DNA from 2 places in the Micromonospora sp. KLBMP9576 genome. Region 2 is predicted to be linked to the other one. Evidence: riboswitches for the same ligand, from Rfam matches in the RefSeq annotation. Region 2 holds a riboswitch; the other holds the start of a gene.

Region 1 (4,922 bases), 2.5 Mb from region 2:
GTACGGAGCCGACCCCGCCCGGGTGCGGGCCTGGTTACCGATCCACGCCGCCGAACTCTGGCTGTGGTTCGCCGAAGCCGGGCCGCCCGAATACCTCGAACAGCTCACCGGGGAACTGAGGAGCCTGCCGACGCGCGAGGACGAGGCGTGCCGCGCCCTCGTCGCCGGGACCTAGAGCACCTGGGAGAGGAACCGGCGCAGCCGGGGGTGCTGCGCCTCCTCGAAGATCGCGGCCGGCCCGCCGGCCTCCAGCACCACGCCGCGATCCATGAACGCGACGGTGTCGGCGACCTCCCGGGCGAAGCCCATCTCGTGGGTCACCACCACCATGGTCATGCCGTCGGCCGACAGCTCGGCCATCAGCGCGAGCACCCCCTTGACCAGTTCCGGGTCCAGCGCGGAGGTCGCCTCGTCGAAGAGCATCACCTGCGGGCGCAACGCCAGCGCGCGGGCGATCGCGACCCGTTGCTGCTGCCCGCCGGAGAGCTGCGCCGGCCGGGCGTCGGCCTTGGCCGCCAGCCCCACCAGCGCCAGGTGCTCGCGGGCGAGCGCCGCCGCCTCGTCCGCGTCGAGCTTGCGGATGCGGCGCAGCGCGAGGGTGATGTTGCGCAGCACGCTCATGTGCGGAAAGAGGTTGAACTGTTGGAAGACCATGCCGACCCGCTGCCGCAGGGCGTCCGGGTCGTCGCCGAGCACACTGCGCCCGTCGAGCAGCACGTCGCCGCGGTCGGGCTCGATGAGTCGGTTGATCGTGCGCAGCAGCGTGGACTTGCCCGACCCGGACGGGCCGATCACGCAGGCCGTCGCCCCGCGCGCCACGTCCAGGTCTACCCCGCGCAGCACCCGGTGTGCGCCGAAGGCCAGGTGTACGTCGCGGACGCTCAGGCTCACCGAGGTCGTCGTGTCGATGCTCATCGCTGGTTTCCTCCCGCCGCTCCCGGCAGCGCCAGGTCGAGGTCGTCGTCGGTGTCGTCGGGCGCGGCGGCCTGCCGGCCGTGCCGCAGCCGCCGGTCGATCCAGTTCACGGCGTGCGTCAGCGGCACGGTCAGCACCAGGTAGCACAGCCCGGCCAGCAGCAGCGCCGACTGGTTGCCGGTGTTCGCCGCGTAGTCCTGCCCGATCCGGAACAGCTCCCGCTGGCTGGCCAGCAGGCCGAGGAAGTAGACCAGGCTGGAGTCCTTGATCAGCGCGATCAGCTGGTTCACCCAGGCCGGCAGCACCCGCCGGATGCCCTGCGGGACGATCACCAGGCGCATCGCCTCGCCCCAGGACAGGCCCAGCGCCCGGGCCCCCTCCAGTTGGGCGGCCTCCACCGACTGGATGCCGGAGCGGAAGATCTCTCCGATGTAGGCCGCCGCGATCAGCGACAGTGCCAGGATGCCGAGGGGATACGGGTTGGGCCCCCACACCTGCATGCCCAGCGGCGCCAGGCCGACGCCGATGAGCAGGATCGTCGCCGCCGCGGGCAGGCCGCGGAACACGTCGGTGTAGACCCGCGCCGGCCACCGCAACCATCGGGTACGCGAGATGCCCGCGACGGCCAGCGCCATGCCCAGCACCGAGCCGAGCAGGGCGGCGGAGATCGCCAGGATCAGCGTGTTGGGCAGCCCCACCGTCAGCATCTCGGGCAGCGCCTCGCGCATGGAGTCCGCGTCGAAGAAGGTCTCCCACAGGGTGCTCAACGGATCCATCGTCTCTCCTACCGCCCCGCTCGCTCGTCGTCGTACGTGTCAGGAGGTGGCCGCGGCCGACGGCACCGGGACCGTGCCACTGCCCGGCGTGAAGTCGGCCGGGATCTGCCGGCCCGGGTAGTACTGGGCCTGCAGGCGGCTCCACGTGCCGTCCGCGATCACCTCGTCGAGGCCCCGGTTCAGCGCCTCGCGCAGCTTGTCGTTGCCCCTGGCGACCGCGTACGCCGTGGGGGACGGGCTGAGCAGCTTGGCCGCGACCGTGATCTTGCCGCCGCTGTCGGCGGCCGACTTGTCCCCGATCTCGGCGGGGGCGATCCAGGCGTCGGCGGTGCCGGCCTTGAGCTGGTTGATCGCCCCGTTGTAGTCGGGCACCCGGACCGGGTCGAGCCCCTCGCCGGTGGCGTAGTCGTCCTGGACGGTGCCCTGCACCACCACGACCCGCTTGCCGGCGAGCTGGTCGAATCCGCTGATCGACGAGCCGGCCGGCACGTCGAGTCCGAAGTGGCCGAAGTCGTAGCCGTTGCCGAAGTCGACTGTCTTCTTCCGCGCCTCGGTGATCGTGATGGAGGAGCTGCCGACGTCGAACTTGCGGTTGTTGACCTGGGAGAGCAGGGCGGAGAAGTCGGTGCCGACGAACTCGACCTTCAGCCCGACCTTCGCCGCGACCGCGGTGAGCAGGTCGTTGTCGAAGCCGGTGAACTTGCCGTCCTTGAGATAGACGTTCGGCGGGGCGTCGGTGAGCGTGCCGGTGCGCAGCACGCCCGGCTGGAGCAGGCCGTACGGGTTGTCGGCCGCGCCGGCCGCGTCGTCGCCGCAGCCGGTCAGGGCGGTGGCGGCGAGAGCGGCGGCCACGCCGAGGGCGGCGGCCCGGGTCAGGGAGGTAAGGATGCGCACGGGTGTCTCCGAGGGTGTGGTCCGGCGGCGGGCACGGGCGTGCCGCGCCGGCGGGACGCCCGATGGGCGTACCGCTGAAGGAGGTGGTGCCGGTGAGGGAGGGGGAATGCGCGCCTAGCGCGGGTCGCCAAGGCGACAGGAGGTGGCGCAGACCCGCATCGTGTCGACGTGGCGGCGCCGGGTCAGGCCCGGCGACGTCGGGGCCACGACGGAAACCGTCGGCGATGAACAGGTGCGAAAGGACATGGCTCTCCTCGGTCGCTGACGACCCGGGAACCAGGCCGCGCTTGCACCGGAGCTGCTCCGGTGCCTGGTCTTCACCCGGGGCACCCCTGCGCGGACGAGGGTTGCCGGCCAGCGAGCCGGGGCTTGACGCTGGCGCTCATGACCTGCCGAGGAGGCTAGCGCCCGCCTCGGGTGGCCGTCCAGTCGCTATGACCACGCTCACCCGCGACCGCGTGCGGGCCGGCGCCGGTGCGGACGGGCCCCGCGCAGCGCCACCCGGAAATCACGCGCCCCCACGCCCCCCGGTGCCGCGTCTAGACTGCCCACGTGATCGCGTTGCGCCTCGCCGCCGCCGCGTACGGCCAGTGGAGCACCCCCGCGCTTCCGTTGTACGGCGACGACCACGAACGCTCCGACTTCGCTCCCTGACCGGCCCGGCGCCGCGCGCCCCCCGGTCCATTTCCCCGCCACCGTCCGGGAGCGTCCATCATGCCCGTGCCCGAGGAAGCCGCACTCGTACCGACCGCCGACCCTCCGCCGGCCGGCGGAGCAGCCGCCGACCCCACCGACACCTCCGCCCTCGCGGTGCTCCGGGCGCCACAGACCGCCCGGGTCCTGGCGGCCAGCCTGCTCGGCCGTATGCCGTTCGGCGCGGCCCCCCTGGCCCTGCTGGTGTTCGCCCGGGAGACGATGACGCTCACCGTGGCCGGCCTGCTGGTCGGCGCGTTCACCGCCGGCACGGCGGTGGGCCAGCCGATGCTCGCCCGGATGGCGGACCGCTGGCGCCAGCCGCCGGTGCTGTGGCTGGCCGTGACGGTGTCGACGGTCGGCTTCGCGCTCATCGCCCTGCACGTCGACCTGCCGATGGCCGTCCTCGGCGCCGCCCTGGCCGGGGCGGGGGCTCCGCCGTTCGAGTCGTGCCTGCGGGTGCTCTGGCGCGACCTGCTCCCCGCGCACCGCGTGCAGACCGCGTACACCCTGGACATCGCCGTCCAGGAGACGATCTTCATTCTCGGCCCGGTGGTGACGCTCGCCGCCGTGGGCCTGGCCGGCCCGGCCGGCGGCCTGGGCGCCGCCGCGCTCTTCCAGGCCGCCGGCACGGTCTGGTTCGCCACGACCGGCGCGGTCCGGCGCTGGCGGGGCGAGCCGGCGGTACGGCACTGGGCAGGTCCGCTGCGGGCCGGCCGGCTCCGGCTGCTCCTCGGGGCGCTGGTGCTGGTCGGCGCGGCGGTGGGCAGCGTGACCGTCGCCGCGACCGGGTACGCCGAGTCGGCGGGGGCGCGTTCCTGGGCGGGCTGGCTGCTCGCCGCGCAGGCCACGGGGGCGCTGACCGGCGGCCTGCTCTTCGTACGCTTCGGCGGGCTGCGCAGGCACGCCACCCTGCCCCGCGTGGTCGGGGTCTTCGCCGCCGGCTACCTGCCGTTGCTGCTCACCCCGGCTCCGGGCGTGATGCTGGCGCTGATGGCGCTCAGCGGGCTCGCGCTCCCGGCCCTGCTGACCATCGCCTTCGTCGCGCTCGACGACCTCGCGCCCGTTGGCACGGTGGCCGAGGCGTTCGCCTGGGCGGCGACGGCGTTCTCTGTCGGCAGCGCGGGCGGCGCGGCGGTGGCCGGGGCGCTGCTGGACGTCACGGGGGAGGTGACCGTCGGCTTCCTGATCGCTCCGCTGAGCGCCGCGGCGGCCTGTGGTGTCGCGCTGATGGGTGCCGGCAGGCCCGGCCAGGGCGGACGCACGCGGTGAAGCGGTGCCGGGTGACCGGTGTTTCCCCGCTCGCCGCCGGGGGTAGGTCGGGCCGGATGAACCCGGACAGCGTTGTGGAGGATTTCCGATGAGAGACGACTTCGGCGACGCGGTGGGGGACACGCTCCGGTCGGTGCTGCTGTTCCTGCCCAGGGCGGTCGCCTTCGTGGCCATCCTGGTGGCCGGCTGGCTGATCGCCAAGGCCGTGCTGAAGATCGTGGGCAAGGTGCTCGAACGGGTGGGCTTCGACCGCGCCGTGGAGCGCGGCGGGATCCGCCGCGCCCTGGCCCGCTCCCGGTACGACGCCAGCGACCTCGTGGCCCGGCTCGCCTACTACGGGGTGCTGCTGGTGACCCTCCAGCTCGCCTTCGG
Region 2 (4,922 bases):
CTGCCTTCCGTCGCCGGCCGGCCTGGACAATGCTGATGGCGTCCGGGATGCTCGCCGCGTCCGCCCTGTTCGCGACCCCTGCCGCGGCTGACGTGGGAATTGCCGGAAGCGCCTGCAACGCGGTCGACGGCGGGGAGCTCGTCTACGATGACTTCACCAAGTACAACGACTCGCTCAATCACGCGGTCAACCAGTGGAACGCGCTCAATCCCATCAACGTCAGAGCGGACGACGCCTGGAGTTATTCCGACGTCGACGTCAGCGACAGCAATGACGGCGGGAACGGCACGGTCGCCTACTACTCCTGCGTAGGCGGCGCGGACGACATCGTCATGAACACGCACTATCTCGACAGTTACAGCACCTCACGTGATCACGCCGCGATGACCCACGAATTCGGGCACGCCATCGGTCTCGACCACGGTCCTGAGGTGGCGGTCATGGACCCCTACTCGACCGACTACAACCCGAACATGAACAACAATTTGCAATCATGGGACATCAGCACCTATCACAGCAAATGGGGGTACTGACGATGAACCACCGACTGAAGGCCCCGTTCGTCGGGCTGGTCGCCCTTGTCCTGGCCGTCGGCGGCTGGTTCACCTACCAACAGCTTCGCCCGGCTCAGACCCACCCGGTTTCGGTGAGCTTCGCGTTCGACACCACCAACCGCGCCAAGGTCGCCGGCTACGCCGATGCGGTCGTGGTCGGGACCGTCACTGGCGTAGCGGAGGTACGCCAGGGTGAGCGCGGCGCCCCCCACACGATCTTCAAGGTCGCCGTTTCCGACAAGCTCAAGGGCGACGTCGGGGACACCATCCTCGTCGACCAACTCGGCGGAACCCGCGGGAAGGCCACCTGGACAGTCGAAGGCGTCCAGCAACTCGCCGTCGGCTCCGCGTACGTCCTGCCCCTCACCAGCCGGAACGGGTCCGACGAACACGTCCTGGTGCTGACCCCGACGCTGGCACCGGTCACCACGTCCGGCGCGAGCGTGCACGTCTGGACCCAGGCGGTGGCGAACCAGGACACCACGGTGTCCTAGCTCGGGCAGACACCGCAGGGCGCCCGGCCCCGATCCGATCGGCAGAAAGCCCGGCCGGACCCCCCACCCTCGGTCGCCGACCTGACCGCAACCCGCTGGACGCGGTCAGGTCGGCGGTGGGGATCGACGCGGTCGGTCAGCCCGCTTGGCGTGGGTGTGCCGCACGACGACGATCGGGCCAGCGGATCAACCGCTGGCCCGATCGGAGGTTGGTCGGGAGGGACGCTCGCACAACGCCTTCGGCGTTGGGTCGCAAGAACTGAAAGTCTCCGGCGAAACGCCCTCCCGCACGGAGCATCTTGCGCCGTCCGGTTCCTGCCGTCAAGTCCTTGTCGGCGCGTTTTCCGCACTCACAGCGAAAACCCAGTTACCGAACGAATCCCCACCCTCCTGCCCGCAACCCCCTAGACACGCCATCTCCCGGCCCCCGAAACCCGACCCCCGACCCCCGAGGCCCAGCCTTCCGAGCCCGAGGCCCGAGGCCGATCATGAGGTTGGCGGCACTGTTCGCGATCGACTTCGCGACCAACCTCATGATCGACGCGGAGGACGGGCGCGGACCAGGGTGGGTGGGGTGGGGTCAGCCGAGGAGACCGGCGTCGCGGGCGGCGCGCAGCGAGGGCTTGATGCGGTGGGTGGGACCGACCTGGCCGGCCACCGCGTCGAGGGTCTTGAGCCCCTCGCCGGTGTTGAACACGACGGTCTCCGCGGTCGGGTCGAGGCGGCCGGACTCGACCAGCTTGCCCAGCACGGCCACGGTCACCCCGCCGGCGGTCTCGGCGAAGACGCCGGTGGTCCGGGCCAGCAGCCGGATGCCGGCGCGGATCTCGTCGTCGTCGGCGTACTCCATCCAGCCCCCGGTACGGCGCACCGCCTCGAGCGCGTAGAGGCCGGCGGCCGGGTCGCCGATGTTCAGCGACTTCGCGATGCCGGTCGGCTTGACCGGGACGATGGTGTCGGTGTCGGCGTGCAGCGCGGTGGCGATCGGGTTGCAGCCGGCCGACTGGGCGCCGAACACCTTCCAGCCACCGGCCGGCGCCTCGACCAGGCCGATCTCGACCAGCTCGGCGAACGCCTTGTCGATCTTGGTGAGCAGCTCGCCCGAGGCCATCGGGATCACCACCTGCGCGGGGATCCGCCAGCCGAGCTGCTCGGCCACCTCGTAGCCGAGCGTCTTCGAGCCCTCGGCGTAGTAGGGGCGCACGTTGACGTTGACGAAGGCGGTGTCCTCGAACTCGTCCGTCTCCACCAGCTCGCCGCAGAGCCGGTTGACGTCGTCGTACGAGCCGTCGACGGCGACCAGCTCACCGCCGTAGACGGCGGTGGTGATGACCTTGCCCTGCTCGAGGTCACCAGGGATGAAGACCACCGACGGCACGCCGGCCCGGGCCGCGTGCGCGGCGACCGAGTTGGCCAGGTTCCCGGTGGAGGCGCAGGCGTAGCGGCCGAAGCCGAGCGCGCGGGCGGCGGTCAACGCCACCGAGACCACCCGGTCCTTGAACGAGTGGGTCGGGTTGGCGCTGTCGTCCTTGACCCAGAGCGGGGCGGTGAGGCCCAACTCGGCGGCGAGGAGCGGGGCGGCCACCAACGGGGTGAGGCCCGGATCGAGGGTGACCCGGGTCGCCGGGTCCTGACCGGCGGGCAGCAGCGCCGCGTACCGCCAGATGTTGCGCGGACCGGCCTCGATCTGCTCCCGGGTGACCGCCGCCAGCGCGGCGGTGTCGTAGTCGACCTCCAGCGGACCGAAACACTCGTAGCAGGCGTGCTGGGCGGCGAGCGGGTAGCGGGCCGAACAGGCACGGCAGGCCAGGGCGCGGGCAGGGCTGGCCGTGGTGTCGATGCCGGCGGGGACGAACGTCGACGTCATGTCGAGGGTCCTCTCATCTTTCCCCGCATCGCACCCTGCGGCGGGGACGGAATTGGCACCTGCCCCGCGGGGCGCTCTGCAATGAGCGCGCGGGGTGGTTGCCGGGGCGTCGTCGGGCCGTATCCCTCAGCCCCTCTGGATGAGGTATGCAGTTGTGCCGCCGAGTCTAGGCGGACTTCCCGGGCCCGCCCACCAGGGATCCCACGCTGTGAGCACGTCGCCGCGTACCGCCCCGTCGGCACCCCGAACGCGGTGACCGACCGCCGCCACCGGGCTGGCGTGGGACCGCTACCGTGCGGGCTCATCGACGGAAGGGAATCCTGCAATGCGTCGCAAGCTCGTCCCGGTGGTGGCGCTCGCCATGGCCTGCCTGCTGGCGGCCACCACCGCCTGCTCCACGGGCAACGGCAAGGAGCGCAAGCGGCAGCGCGACACCGTCAGCGAGCGCAGCGACAGCGATCCGCCCGCACGCCCGAGCCCGACCGCGACCCCGCGCCGCACGAACGACCAGCTCACCTGCCTCGAACTGCGCGGCGCCCGCGTCGGCAGCGGCAAGGTCCGCTACCGGGGGTACGCCGCCCCGATCCGCCTCGCCGACGGCCGCTGGTCCGACCGCGACGGCACGACTGTGCAGTTGCAGCGGCCGTGCGCCGTCGGCGATCTCGACGGCGACGGGGCGGACGACGCGATCGGCGTGCTGATGCTCGACGGCGGCGGCACCGGCCGCTTCTTCACCCTCGCCGTCTGGCGCGGTGTCGACGGCGAACCGGTCTACCAGGCCCAGCTCGACCTCGGCGACCGGACCCCGGTGCAGAGCATCAGCCTCCAGGCCGGCAGGGCGGCGGTGGTCTACCTGACCCGCTCGCCGAGCAGCCCGATGGCGGAGCTGAACATCAGGCGCTCTGCCGTCTACCAGCTCAAAGGCACGACACTGACCAAGCTGGGCCACACCGACGCCCGGGCGACCGAGGCCCCCACCGACGGCGGCGGCACCGCCGACTCACCGGACGACGGCACGGTCCCCGACGGCAACTCCCCCACCCGCAAGCGCAAGTCCCGTTCCCGCTGACGGCTCCCACCGGGCCGCCGCGCGCGGCACGACACTCCCCGCGCGCGGCGGCGCGGGGAGTGTGCACTGTAGATGTCGGCATCCCGACCCGGCGCGGCTGTCGGGAGTGCGGTGACCCGGCCGTCTCCGATAGTGTCCGGACAGACACGTGGAGCGACATCGCCTCACGTTGATGCGCCGGAGGGTCGGATGGCGAGCATCGAGGAAGTCAAGGCAGCCCTCGCGCAGGCCGCGGAGCAGGGCAATGCCACGCTCATGCAGATCCGGGCCGCCGTCGAGGCCACGGACCAGACGCTGGCCCGGATGCGGGCGGTCGCGGCCGGCACCAGCCATCCGGCCATCGGCGAGGCCATCGCCCGGGCCGAGCAGAGCAAGCAACGACTGGCCGAGGCGATGGACCTGATCCAGGGCAGCTCGGCGGCGGCCCGCAACTACATGAACCTCCTCGGCTGACCGCCTCCGGGCCGCGTGTCGGCGCAGACGAGGAGGCCATCTGCATCGACATAAGATGATGTGACCGCTTGGCGTTTCGGGGTGACGGACAGTGCCTGTCTTCGGTAGGGTCGACGGCACCCGCAATGGCGAAGGGACGGCCGATGCCTCGCGTCATCATCCCGGTGGGCTTCAGCCTCGGACCACAACACCGGTATGTGCGCCCCGCCGACCCGACGCCGGAGTCGTGGGAGATCCACCTCGGCGCGGACATGGTCGACCTCAGCGAGGACGAGGTCGGCGTCTACGGGGCCGTCTTCCTGGACGTCGAGGGCCACTCGGAGCTGCGCGTGGACCGGGCACGGCTGGTGGAGTCGCTGCTGACCGCCCCGAAGCCACAGCCCGACGCCGCGCGACTGGTCGAGGCTCTGGTCAACCGGGGTCTGCTGCTGGAGTTCGACCCCGAAGGCCCGCTCGAAGACGTGTTCCGGCACTACCGCCTCTTC

The links. Region 2 has a riboswitch for S-adenosylmethionine ahead of thrC (threonine synthase). Riboswitches for the same ligand answer to the same signal wherever they lie in the genome.
Region 1: it holds a riboswitch for S-adenosylmethionine, as region 2 does, so the genes downstream of both, ACQ452_RS15025 (ABC transporter substrate-binding protein) here and thrC (threonine synthase) in region 2, are expected to answer to the same signal.

The regions. Positions count from the first base shown of each region.
Region 1 is NZ_CP194567.1:3,332,873-3,337,794, reverse strand. Features, by position in the region: gene ACQ452_RS15040 (phosphotransferase family protein) at 1-175, shown strand, start outside; gene ACQ452_RS15035 (amino acid ABC transporter ATP-binding protein) at 172-909, opposite strand; gene ACQ452_RS15030 (amino acid ABC transporter permease) at 912-1,691, opposite strand; gene ACQ452_RS15025 (ABC transporter substrate-binding protein) at 1,731-2,585, opposite strand; SAM riboswitch class IV at 2,864-2,975, opposite strand; gene ACQ452_RS15020 (MFS transporter) at 3,300-4,550, shown strand; gene ACQ452_RS15015 (mechanosensitive ion channel family protein) at 4,639-4,922, shown strand, end outside.
Region 2 is NZ_CP194567.1:5,845,726-5,850,647, forward strand. Features, by position in the region: gene ACQ452_RS26000 (M57 family metalloprotease) at 1-533, shown strand, start outside; gene ACQ452_RS26005 (hypothetical protein) at 536-1,048, shown strand; gene thrC (threonine synthase) at 1,629-2,915, opposite strand; SAM riboswitch class I at 2,926-3,061, opposite strand; gene ACQ452_RS26015 (hypothetical protein) at 3,241-3,984, shown strand; gene ACQ452_RS26020 (hypothetical protein) at 4,174-4,437, shown strand; gene ACQ452_RS26025 (hypothetical protein) at 4,581-4,922, shown strand, end outside.